DNA from 2 places in the Pseudarthrobacter sp. NPDC092424 genome. Region 1 is predicted to be linked to the other one. Evidence: riboswitches for the same ligand, from Rfam matches in the RefSeq annotation. Region 1 holds a riboswitch; the other holds the start of a gene.
What was found. A riboswitch is a leader RNA that binds a small molecule or an ion and turns the genes downstream of it on or off. The one in region 1 is predicted to bind cyclic di-AMP.
Positions count from the first base shown of each region.

Region 2: it holds a riboswitch for cyclic di-AMP, as region 1 does, so the genes downstream of both, ACIQCN_RS10095 (hypothetical protein) here and ACIQCN_RS11025 (M23 family metallopeptidase) in region 1, are expected to answer to the same signal.

Region 1 is NZ_JBIVQC010000006.1:144,551-150,136, forward strand. It holds gene ACIQCN_RS11015 (NlpC/P60 family protein) at 1-492, opposite strand, end outside; gene ACIQCN_RS11020 (C40 family peptidase) at 645-1,268, opposite strand; cyclic di-AMP (ydaO/yuaA leader) riboswitch at 1,373-1,571, opposite strand; gene ACIQCN_RS11025 (M23 family metallopeptidase) at 1,686-2,507, opposite strand; cyclic di-AMP (ydaO/yuaA leader) riboswitch at 2,520-2,758, opposite strand; gene ACIQCN_RS11030 (metal-dependent transcriptional regulator) at 2,878-3,591, opposite strand; gene serC (phosphoserine transaminase) at 3,865-4,995, shown strand; gene ACIQCN_RS11040 (DUF3027 domain-containing protein) at 5,110-5,586, opposite strand, start outside.
Region 2 is NZ_JBIVQC010000005.1:202,852-208,437, reverse strand. It holds gene ACIQCN_RS10105 (response regulator transcription factor) at 124-864, shown strand; gene ACIQCN_RS10100 (sensor histidine kinase) at 865-2,397, shown strand; cyclic di-AMP (ydaO/yuaA leader) riboswitch at 2,506-2,686, shown strand; gene ACIQCN_RS10095 (hypothetical protein) at 2,692-3,468, shown strand; gene upp (uracil phosphoribosyltransferase) at 3,527-4,162, opposite strand; gene ACIQCN_RS10085 (phosphatase PAP2 family protein) at 4,175-5,017, opposite strand; gene ACIQCN_RS10080 (nucleoside deaminase) at 5,079-5,579, shown strand.

The DNA.
Region 1 (5,586 bases):
GTCCTGGGACACACCCAGCTGGGCGTAGGCGGCCGACAGGATGGCTGCACCCTTACCGCTGGCGGAAGCCTTGGTGGCCGTCGGTGCGGATGCCGTCACCGTGGCCGCGGTGGCCGGTGCTGCCGTTTCGGGTTCCGGAGCCGGCTCGGCCTCCTTCACCTCAACAACGGGCTCTTCCTCGACAACGGGAGCGGCCTCGGTGGAGACGGCCGGCTTCTCGAAGCTGATGGAGATGGTGGAGGCAGCCGAGATGGGCGCATCCACGGCGGACTCGACCGACAGGGCAGAAGCCGGGGCTGAATCGCGCTGGACGTTGGAGTCTGCAGCGTTGGCGGCAACACCGCTGGTCAGGACAAGGCCGGAAGCGGCAGCGATGACTGCGGCCTGGCGGCCCATGCCGCCGGCGTTGTCGCCCACGGCCTTGGCAATGACAGCAAGCGAGTTGGTCTTGGTGACCTCGGCGCGGTGCCGTGCGGTAGCACGAGTAGTCATGTTCTCTCTTTCGATTTCCTCAAGACCGCTGTGAACAGCCCAGGGCTATTGACGTGCCGGGATCTTGGGGGTACCCCGGCACGTCCCAAACGGGGATGTGGTGATTGGCGAAATACGCGTTTGAACCGGGCCCGCGGGCGGGCCGTCTTGAACTACGGGTTGAGCGTGTAATACACCGAGGAACCGGTGGCGGCCACGGCATGCAGCAGGGTGCCCTGGCTGGGGTTCAGCGCGCTGACCATCATGCCGTTGCCGACGTAGATGCCCACGTGGGCACCGCCGTTCTGGACCACCAAGTCGCCCGGCTTGGGGGCAGCGGTGGCGGTCATGATGGACCATGCGTTGACGCGGGGAATGCTGATGCCGGCCTGCGCATAGACCCACTGCGTGAAGCCGGAGCAGTCCCAGCCGTTGGGAGAGGTGCCGCCCCAGACGTACGGGCGGCCAATGCCTGTGTAGGCAATACCGGCAATGCCGGAGGTGGAAGCACCGGCAACTGCAGACAGTGCAGTGTCGGCGGCGGAGCCCGTGGTGGACTCTTCTTCCTCGGAGGTGGACTGTACCTCGACCGGCTCGATCTCCGGAGCTGCGGTGGTCTTAACCACCGGGCGCTCGAAGGAAACCGTGGCGGTGGGGGCTGCCATTACGGCGGCATTCGGGGCTCCAGACTCGGTGGAGGCCGAAATGCCCGCGGTGGTGTCCGCTGCGGTGGCCGGCAGGCCCATGGTCAGAATGAGGCCCGAAGCTGCTGCTGCGACTGCGGCCTGGCGACCCATGGTCCCCGCATTGGCGCTGACGGCCTTGGATACGGAGCCCAAAGGGTTGGTGCGCACCGTTTGTGCACGGTGGCGCGCAGAATTACGACGTGAAGACACGAAAGGTAGCCTCTCCCAATGCCTGCGAGGTGAGCTGTCGGATTCGGATGGGAGTCACCCGGCCGCGCGCTTCCAAGGAAGCTTTTACGGCTTAACCCCAAGGCCTTCCCACAAACAGAAGGCCGAAATTGGTTCCCCCGCCCCTGCCAGACGATGAAATGCGAACGGACCTTGAGCGGTGGCAGAGTTAGGCAATCCACTCAAGAGCGTCAACTTCGGAAAAGTTGACGCGTGTACGACGTTACAGGAATTAATAACCAATGTCACATTAAGGTCACGGGGCCTAAAAGTGTTGCGAGAGCAAACCCTCAGTTTTGACTAGAGCCAGCCGGTGGGGTCGACGACCTCGCCGTTGACCTGGACCTCGAAGTGGAGGTGGCAGCCCGTGGACGCCCCTGTGGTTCCGCTATATGCCACTACGTCGCCGCGGCCCACAGTCTCGCCCTCCCGGACGTTGAAGCCGGAGAGGTGGTTGTACGTTGTCTCCAGGCCATTTCCGTGGTCGATGACCACCCGGTTGCCGCCGCCGAAATCATGCCAGCCCACGAAGGTCACGGTGCCGGTGGCCGCCGCGAGCACGGAGGTGCCGCACTGGGCCGCGAAGTCCTCGCCACGGTGGAAGTCGCCGTAGCCGCCCGTGATGGGACTCACCCGGTAGCCGAACGGGGACACCATAGTCAGGTTGGCCAGGGGCGCACCAAGGCTGCCCACCGAAGCGGCGCGCGAGATTGCGCTGGCGGACTGGGCGCTCAGGAGCTGCTTCAGCTTGCCGTCCGGGTCCGCCTTGGTGACCACTGCGGAGCGGCTGAAATCAATACGGGCCCCGGCCTCAGCGGAGATTTCAGGCTGCTGTGCGGGCTGCACGGCAACCGCGGGAACAACGTCCGAGGCCTCAGTGGCCATTACCGGGCTGGTGGAGGGGACCGTCACGGTGAGGACGAGCCCGGTGGCTGCCAGGGCAATTCCGGCCTTCTGGCCGATACCGCTCGCTGAGGCGAACTCCGTCATCTGCCGGAAGGGGCCGCGCCGGCGGCGGGCTTCCCGGTGGAAATCGCGGGGGCGCTCCGCGGCGATGACTTCCACAACCCGGGGGGTCGGTGAGGGGCCCGCAGCGCGGCGCCGGCCCCTGGAGGTCTGCATGCTCAAAAGAAGGTTTCCTCTCTGGAAAGCCTGCGAAGTTAGCTGTCGGATTCGGGTCAGAGAGTTCAAAGACCCGGTCCGCCGTAAGCAAACTTCTGCACAGAGCTATCCCGGGAGGAATTTGCTGGAGAGGCTTGCTGCTGACGGACTTCACCCCAAGGCAGCCCCCGCTGCCGGTTGTGGTTCCCCCGCCTCTGCCAGTAAATGACTCGTGCACCTGATCCGCTGGCAGAGCTCGGCTCCGGATCAGGTAACGCTTGTGTATCAACGCTTGGGTTTAACTATACGGGCTTAAGCCCGGCAGTAACAATTCCGTTATAACCGTGTGGGAACGGGCACGCCGGGGTAAGAGGCGAAGGCCCTGAGGACCCTAAACGACGGTAACGAAGACGTGCGCGGCCACTTCCGGCGGCAGCTCGAGTGCGCCTTCGATCCCCGGCACCCGCACCGAAATGTAGTCCCCCACCCGCTCAAGCGACACCTTGGCGCCGGGGCGGATTCCACCCTCGTCGAGCTGCAGGAGAAGTTCCGGCTCCACCTGGATGGGCTCGGCCAGCCGACTGACCACCACCGCGGAAGCGGGCTGGTAGGCCTTCATCGCTTCGAGCAGGCTCACAGCACTATCGGCAGCCGGCGCAGCGCCACCGCCGGCCTGCACCGGCTGGCCGCCCAGGGCGTCGAGCCCGGGAATGGGGTTGCCGTAAGGGGACTCCGTGGGATGGTCGAGGAGCTCGTAGATGCGCCGCTCCACCCGCTCGCTCATGACATGTTCCCAACGGCAGGCTTCATCGTGTACGTATGCCCAGTCCAGGCCGATGACGTCCGCGAGGAGCCGTTCGGCCAGCCGATGCTTGCGCATGACTTCGGTGGCCCGTTTGCGCCCGGTCTCGGTGAGTTCAAGGTGCCTGTCTCCGGAGACCACCACCAGGCCATCGCGTTCCATCCGACCGATGGTCTGGGACACCGTGGGGCCCGAGTGGCGCAGCCGCTCCGCAATCCGGGCGCGCAGGGCAACGATGTTCTCCTCCTCAAGCTCCAGAATCGTGCGAAGGTACATCTCCGTAGTGTCGATCAGATCCGTCATCCAGCTCAGCTCCTCGAGCGCAGTACCTTGCGTTGTCCTACCGTAACGCCTTCGGCCGGGCGTAGTCCGGTGAAAAGCTTAGCCTGTTTTGAATTTGTCCGAATAGTCGCCGAAGGCAGCATCGCGCCTTGTCTCAATTGCTGGACTATGACGCATCCGGTTCCTGCGGGAACACCCGTTCAGGCAGAATAAGGAGGGCCTGAGCCACCGCAGCCGGCCGCAGGCCAACCATCCGCCCGGACCATGCGCGTCCATGCCGAAACTGGAGCACCTGTGAGCGACAACAGCATCACTATTCCCGCCGACCTCCTGCCCGCGGACGGACGGTTCGGCGCCGGCCCCTCGAAGGTCCGCCAGGAACAGATCGATGCATTGTCCGCGGCCTCGAAGTCCATCCTGGGCACGTCGCACCGCCAGGCCCCCGTCAAAAACCTGGTGGGTTCCGTCCGCGAAGGCCTGAGCGCATTCTTCCGCGCCCCGGAAGGGTACGAAGTGGTCCTCGGCGTCGGCGGTTCCACGGCTTTCTGGGATGTTGCCGCGTTCGGCCTGGTGGAGAAGAAGGCCCAGCACCTGTCCTTCGGCGAGTTCGGCTCCAAGTTTGCCGCCGCCACCAACAAGGCGCCGTTCCTCGATGCGTCCTCCATCATCAAGTCCGAACCCGGCACCCGCCCCTCTCCGCAGGCGGAAGCGGGCGTGGATGCGTACGCCTGGCCGCAGAACGAGACCTCCACCGGTGTCTACGCTCCGGTCAAGCGTGTTGCCGGTGCTGACCAGGGCGCCCTGGTGCTGGTGGACGCCACCTCAGCCGCAGGCGGCCTGGACGTGGACGTGGCCGAAAGCGATGTCTACTACTTCGCGCCCCAAAAGAACTTCGCCTCCGACGGCGGCCTCTGGCTGGGCCTCTTCTCCCCCGCCGCCCTGGAACGCGCCGCCCGCGTGAAGGCAAGCGGCCGCTGGATTCCTGACTTCCTGGACCTCCAGACCGCCATCGACAACTCGCGCCTGAACCAGACGTACAACACCCCGTCGCTGTCCACCCTGGTGACGCTGGACGCGCAGGTGCAGTGGCTCAACGGGAACGGCGGCCTGGACTTCGCCGCCTCGCGCACCGCTGATTCCGCGGGCCGGATCTACACCTGGGCCGAGGCCTCGGACTTCGCCACGCCGTTCGTCACCAACCCGGACGAGCGTTCCAATGTCATCGCGACGATCGACTTCGACGACTCCGTGGACGCCGCCCAGGTGGCGAAGGTCCTGCGCGCCAACGGCGTGGTGGACACCGAGCCGTACCGCAAGCTGGGCCGCAACCAGCTGCGGATCGCCACGTTCGTGGCCATCGAACCGGCGGACGTGACCGCACTGCTGGCCAGCATCGATTACGTCGTGGAACGCCTCCGCAAGTAGCAGCCGGGGTTCGGTCCGGATTAAGTACGACGGCGGCGCCCGGGTTTATCCCTGGCGCCGCCTTTCTCCCCGTGGAGCTTTCGCCCTGTCCTTCGGGCACTGGGGGTGCGCCCGCTAAGGCACGGCGTCCCCGCCGTCCGTGCCGTCGTCGTCCGCCGTGTCCCCGCCGTCCGTGCCGTCGTCGTCCGCCGTGTCCCCGCCGTCCGTGCCGTCGTCGTCCGCCGCCTCATCGGTGACCGGGGCGGCAGGTTCCTCCGCTGCCTCCGCCACAGGTTCCCGCTCGTCCGCTTGCTGCGCTTCCTGCGCGTCCTCAGGACGCACGCGCTCGGCCCACGGCACCCACTCCGGGGCGAGGATGGAGTCCTCGGACGGCAGCAGGCCAAGCTCGTTCACGGTGACGGCCTTTGAGCGCGAATTGCGGGTGAGCACGGCGTACCACTGCCAGCCGGCGTAACCGGCGAGCTTCGACTCGAACAGGTGGGTGACCAGCCGGTCGCCCTCGCTCTTGGCGGCCAGGTGCGCGCCGATGGTCCTGGCGTCCGTGATGCCTTCGATGGCGGTCCGGGCGGTGTCCACGGCAGCGGCCAGGAA
Region 2 (5,586 bases), on a different contig from region 1:
ACACCAGGCCGACAGTGTGCGGACGACCTCCGGACACGGCGTTCAGGTCGTTAGGCTGAACTTCACAGCGGGTGCACAGGCTGCCCTAAGCCCGGCTACAACGAGAGATCGGAGAGTTGCTCCATGGCCACTTCGCACTCCATGACCAACAACCTTCCGCAACTCTCCCACCCGGACGGCTCTCCGATCCGCGCCCTGGTGGTCGATGACGAGCCCAGCCTTTCCGAGCTGATGAGCATGGGACTGCGCATGGCCGGCTGGTCCGTGGCGGTTGCTGCCGACGGTCCGCAGGCGGTGAAACTGGCCAAGGAGTTCCGGCCCGACGTCCTGGTGCTGGACGTCATGCTCCCAGGGTTCGACGGCGTTGAGCTCCTGGGCAGGATCCGTACCTTCGCGCCTGAGGTGCCGGCCCTGTTCCTCACCGCCAAGGACGCCGTCCAGGACCGGATCCTTGGGCTCGCGGCCGGAGGCGACGACTACGTCACCAAGCCGTTCAGCATGGAGGAGGTCCTGCTCCGCCTGCACCGCCTGGTGCAGCGCTCCGGAGTGGCCGCCATGGACACGGCCGAGCTGGTGGTGGGAGACCTGGTCCTCAACATCGATACCCGCGAAGTAACCCGGGCCGGAGATGACGTCCAGCTCACCGCAACCCAGTTCGAGCTGCTCCGGTACCTCATGGAGAACCCGAGACGCGTGGTCAGCAAAGCCCAGATCCTGGACCGCGTATGGAATTACGACTTCGGCGGCCAGGCCAACATCGTGGAGCTGTACATTTCGTACCTGCGCAAGAAGATCGATGCCGCGCACCCGCCCATGATCCACACCGTCCGGGGTGCAGGTTACGTCATCAAGCCGGCGGACTAGATGGCATTCTCCGGTCCAACTCCGCCGGCCACCTCACGGCCTGCCGGCTCCAGCGGAGCGCCGCGGAACTGGCTGAAGCCGGCCACCTGGCACCTCCGGACCCGGCTCACCGCTTTGGCCATGGCCCTGCTCATCACGATCTGCGGCGCGGTCGGGGTAGTCAGCTACGCCTCCATGGACACCTTCCTGACCCGCCAGCTTGACGACCAGCTGACCCAGGCCGCGGAGCGGTCCAACGATCCGGGACGGCCACCCATGGGTGGCTTCAACGGGCGCGACCCGCTGGATGCCCGGGGGCAGAGCGTCGGGACGCTGAACGCGCGCATCGTTGACGGCCAGGTCAGCAGTGCAGGATTTCTGGCCCCGGACACCACACGGTCAGCGCTTTCGGCGAAAGACAAGGAGACGCTCCAGGCGCTGGCGGCCGGCTCCGCACCGGTGGACAGGAAGCTGTCCACCGGCAACTACCGGCTGGTCGCCGTGCAGACATCGTTTGACGACGTCCTGGTGACCGGGCTGCCGCTCGCTGCCAAGGAAAGCACGCTGGCCTCCCTCGTATGGACCTTCCTCTTCGTGTCGCTCGGCGGGCTGCTGCTCGTGGGATTCGCCGGAACGGTGCTGATCCGCCGCACGATGAAACCGCTGGAGCAGCTTTCCGGGGTGGCCACCAGGGTTTCCCGCCTCCCGCTGGACGCGGGCGAGGTCGCGCTGGCAGTGCGGGTGCCGCCGTCGAACGCCAATCCGGGAACAGAAGTAGGCAGCGTGGGACACGCGCTGAACCTCATGCTGGACCACGTGGCCAACGCGCTGCAGGCCCGGCAGCGCAGCGAAACCAAGGTGCGGCAGTTCGTAGCTGACGCATCGCACGAGCTGCGCACTCCCCTGACTGCGATCCGGGGCTACACCGAACTGCTCCGCATGACCGAGCACTTCACGCCTGAGGGCGAACGGTCACTGGCCCGCGTGCAAAGCCAGTCCGAGCGCATGACGGCGCTGGTGGAGGACCTGCTGCTGCTCGCCCGGCTGGACGAGGGGCAGCCGCTGAAGCTGGCGGACGTGGACCTGACCCAGCTGGTGATTGAAGGTGTCAGCGACGAGAAGGTCATGGCGCCGGGGCACAACTGGCGGCTGGAACTGCCCGAGGAGCCCGTGGTCGTTGCCGGCGATGCTGCACAGCTTCGCCAGGTGCTGATGAACCTGTTATCCAACGCGCGCAAGCACACGCCTGCCGGCACCACCGTGGAGACGAGGGTCAGGGTGGTTCCCGGCGGCGCCGCGGAGGTTGCGGTAACGGACGACGGCGGCGGGATTCCCCCGGAGTTCGTGGACAAGGTCTTTGCCCGGTTTGCCCGCGCAGACGCGGCGCGGAAGGGCGCCTCCGACCGAAGCGGCCCTGCGGCGGCCGAAGGGACCAGCGGCCTGGGGCTGTCGATCGTACAGTCCATTGTGGAAGCGCACGGCGGCACCGTCAGCGTCGAGTCACGGCCCGGCCGGACGAGCTTCATAGTCAGACTGCCCATTACGTCCGGGTGAGGCGGCAGGCAATGGCGACGCGCCGCCGTCGTGATCTCTGTTACCAAAATGTGACTTCGGCCTGAAACTCCTGTACCGTCGAATGGTGCGCTTCCGTTCGTGGCGCATGTCCGGATGACGCCGAGCTCTGCCGCTTCCCGGACTCCGATAGACCGATGGCAGAGGCGGGGGACCCACCGTCCCGGGCACGCTATCAGGCCCTTGGGGTTAAGCCAGCACGTGAATGTTCCGTGCGGCCGGATGCCCTCATCCGAACCCGACAGCTAACTCCGCAGGTGTGAGAGGCGATCCATCATGTCTGAATTCCAGGTAGAACCGCGCCCAAATTCTGGCGTTCCCACCCGCGCAGCCGCCCGCGCGGCCAAGCGCTCCCGCCGTGGCACCTTCCCCGCATTGGGGCGCCGGGCTGCCGTGCTGGCGGCATCCTGCGCGCTGCTGGTGGGCGTTGGCGCTGCGGGCCAGGCCACGGAGTCGATGACCCGCGCTGCATCCACGGAACCCGCGGCCACGCAGCTCTCCCCCGCTGAGCAGCAGGCGCAGCTGGCCCTCGAAAAGAGCGAGCTCCAGTCCGCCGCGGCAGAAGCCGCCGCCGCCAAGGCAGCCGCCGCCAAGACGGCCGCTGCTGAGAAGGCTGCCGCCACGAAGGCTGCTGCCGCGAAGACGGCCGCCGAGAAGGCTGCAGCTGCGAAGGCTGCCGCAGACAAAGCCGCGGCCGAAAAGGCTGCTGCCGCGAAGGCCAAGGCTGCGAAGCCGGCCGCCGTGAACGACCCCGCTGGCGCGCAGGCCTACGCCGCCAGCCAGCTGGCGGCGTACGGCTGGGCGCCGGACCAGATGCAGTGCCTGAAGACGCTGTGGACCAAGGAATCCGACTGGAAGACCACGGCCACCAACTCCAGCAGTGGCGCATACGGCATCGTGCAGTCCCTGCCTGCCGAGAAGATGGCAAGCGCGGGAGCCGATTACCTCACCAACTACCGCACGCAGATCAACTGGGGCCTGGACTACATCAAGGAGCGCTACCAGTCACCGTGCGGCGCGCTGAACTTCCACTACGCCAACAACTGGTACTAGGCAGGACCGGCCCGCCGGCCGGGACCGGCAGGGCGGGGTCTGTTACCCGTCCTGCCGGCTAACCTGCGATGCCGTACAGGCGGTCGCCGGCGTCGCCCAGGCCCGGAACGATGTAGGACTTTTCGTTGAGTTTCTCGTCGATGGAGGCCAGCACGATGGTCACGTTAGCGCCGGAGAGTTCCTCTTCGAGCTTGGCCAGGCCTTCCGGGGCGGCCAGCAGGCAGATGCAGGTGACGTCAGAGGCGCCCCGCTTGAACAGGAACTTGATGGCCTCGCGGAGGGTTCCGCCGGTGGCAAGCATCGGGTCCAGCACGAAGATCTGGCGGTCCGTCAGGTCCTCAGGCAGGCGCTCGGCGTAGGTGATGATGTCCAAGGTTTCCTCGTCGCGGGCCATGCCCAGGAAGCCAACCTCCGCCGTGGGGACCAGTTTGGTCATGCCCTCAAGCATCCCCAGGCCGGCGCGGAGGATCGGAACCACCAGCGGCGTGGGCTTGGTGAAAGCCGTACCCACGGTGGTGCTGACAGGGGTCTCGATAGTGACTTCTTCGGTGCGGACCTCGCGGGTGGCCTCGTACGCCAGCAGCGTGACCAGCTCCTCCGTCAACTGCCGGAAGACCGGCGAGGGGGTGTTTTTGTCCCTCAGGACGGTGAGCTTGTGGGCGACCAAGGGGTGGTCAACAACGAGAGTGCGCATGGGTCCAAACTATCACCCGGCACGATGGTCCCCCGGGCCGCGGCCCCGGCCCGCATCCGCTCCGCGCTCCCCCTGGTGCTCGGGCATGTGGTCGTGGATTTTCTCCGCCACGACGTCCCGCACCACGGGGTGGTCGAACGTGGGTGCGGGACCCACGTGTTCCTTGCGCCTTGTCAGATGGAAGAGCCTGTGGGCCAGGATCACCAGGCCCACCCAGGCACCGCCCAGCAGCCAGCCGGCAGTGACGTCCGTGAGCCAGTGGTGGCCAAGGAAGACCCGGCTCAGGCCCATGGCGATGATGAAAATCACTCCCGCGGTGATGGCCATAACGCGCACCCAGAGCTGATGGAACTGCAGGCACAGGACGTACAGCAGCACACCGATGACCACCGTCGTGTTTAACGTGTGGCCGCTCGGGAAGGACGGCGAGTGCTCGAACGGGGGGACGGCTTCCGAGTGGTCGGGCCGCGTCCGGCCTACCAGGCGCTTGCCGACGGTGGTGGCGTAGATGGAGACGGCCGCGGCACCGCCCACCAGGATAATCGGCCGCCATGTCCTGCTCAGGAAGGTTAACCAGGCAGTGAGGATGCTGGCCAGGATGGGCATCCCCACCCCGCCGCCAATATTGGTGAAGCCCGTGACGAAGGCGTCCAGCTCCGGGTTCCGGAGGGTCTGCGAGTACTCCAGCGCCGGAATGTCGAGGTTGGTGAGCCCTTCGTCATCCACCACATTCGAGTAGACCTCCGCGCCGAGGAGCGCGAGTGCCACCACAAGGCTGCCGCCTACGATCAATGTCAGCCAGAGGGCGGCGTACGGCTTGATCCATTTGTCCATGCGGTCTTTGACAGTACTCACTGTGCCTCCCGGCGGATGGTCGTCACGGGCTCTGGGTATCCTTCGAAACTATCATTGAGCCATGGTCTCCGCAGGAAAATCACACCACGAATGGATGGGCCTCGCCCTCGCGGAGGCCCGTCGTGCCCTTGCCACGGCGGATGTGCCGATCGGCGCCGTGGTCATAGGGCCCGACGGCGGCCTGCTGGGTTCCGGTCGCAACCAGCGGGAGGAGCTCGGAGACCCGACCGCCCATGCCGAGGTGGTGGCGATCCGCGAGGCGGCGGCCCGGCTCCGTGAACGGGCAAGGCTCGGCGGCGGCGCGGACGACGGATGGCGGCTGGCCGACTGCACTCTGGTGGTCACCCTTGAACCGTGCGCCATGTGCGCGGGAGCGGTTGTGTTGTCGCGGATCCCCCGGGTGGTCTTCGGCGCGTGGGACGAGAAGGCCGGGGCGGCAGGCTCAGTGTTCGACGTTCTGCGCGAGCGCCGCCTCAACCATTGGGTGGAGGTCTACCCGGGCGTCCGTGAGGCCGAATGCGCCGCCCTGTTGCGGGAGTTTTTCGCGACCCACCGGATATAGGGCTGCA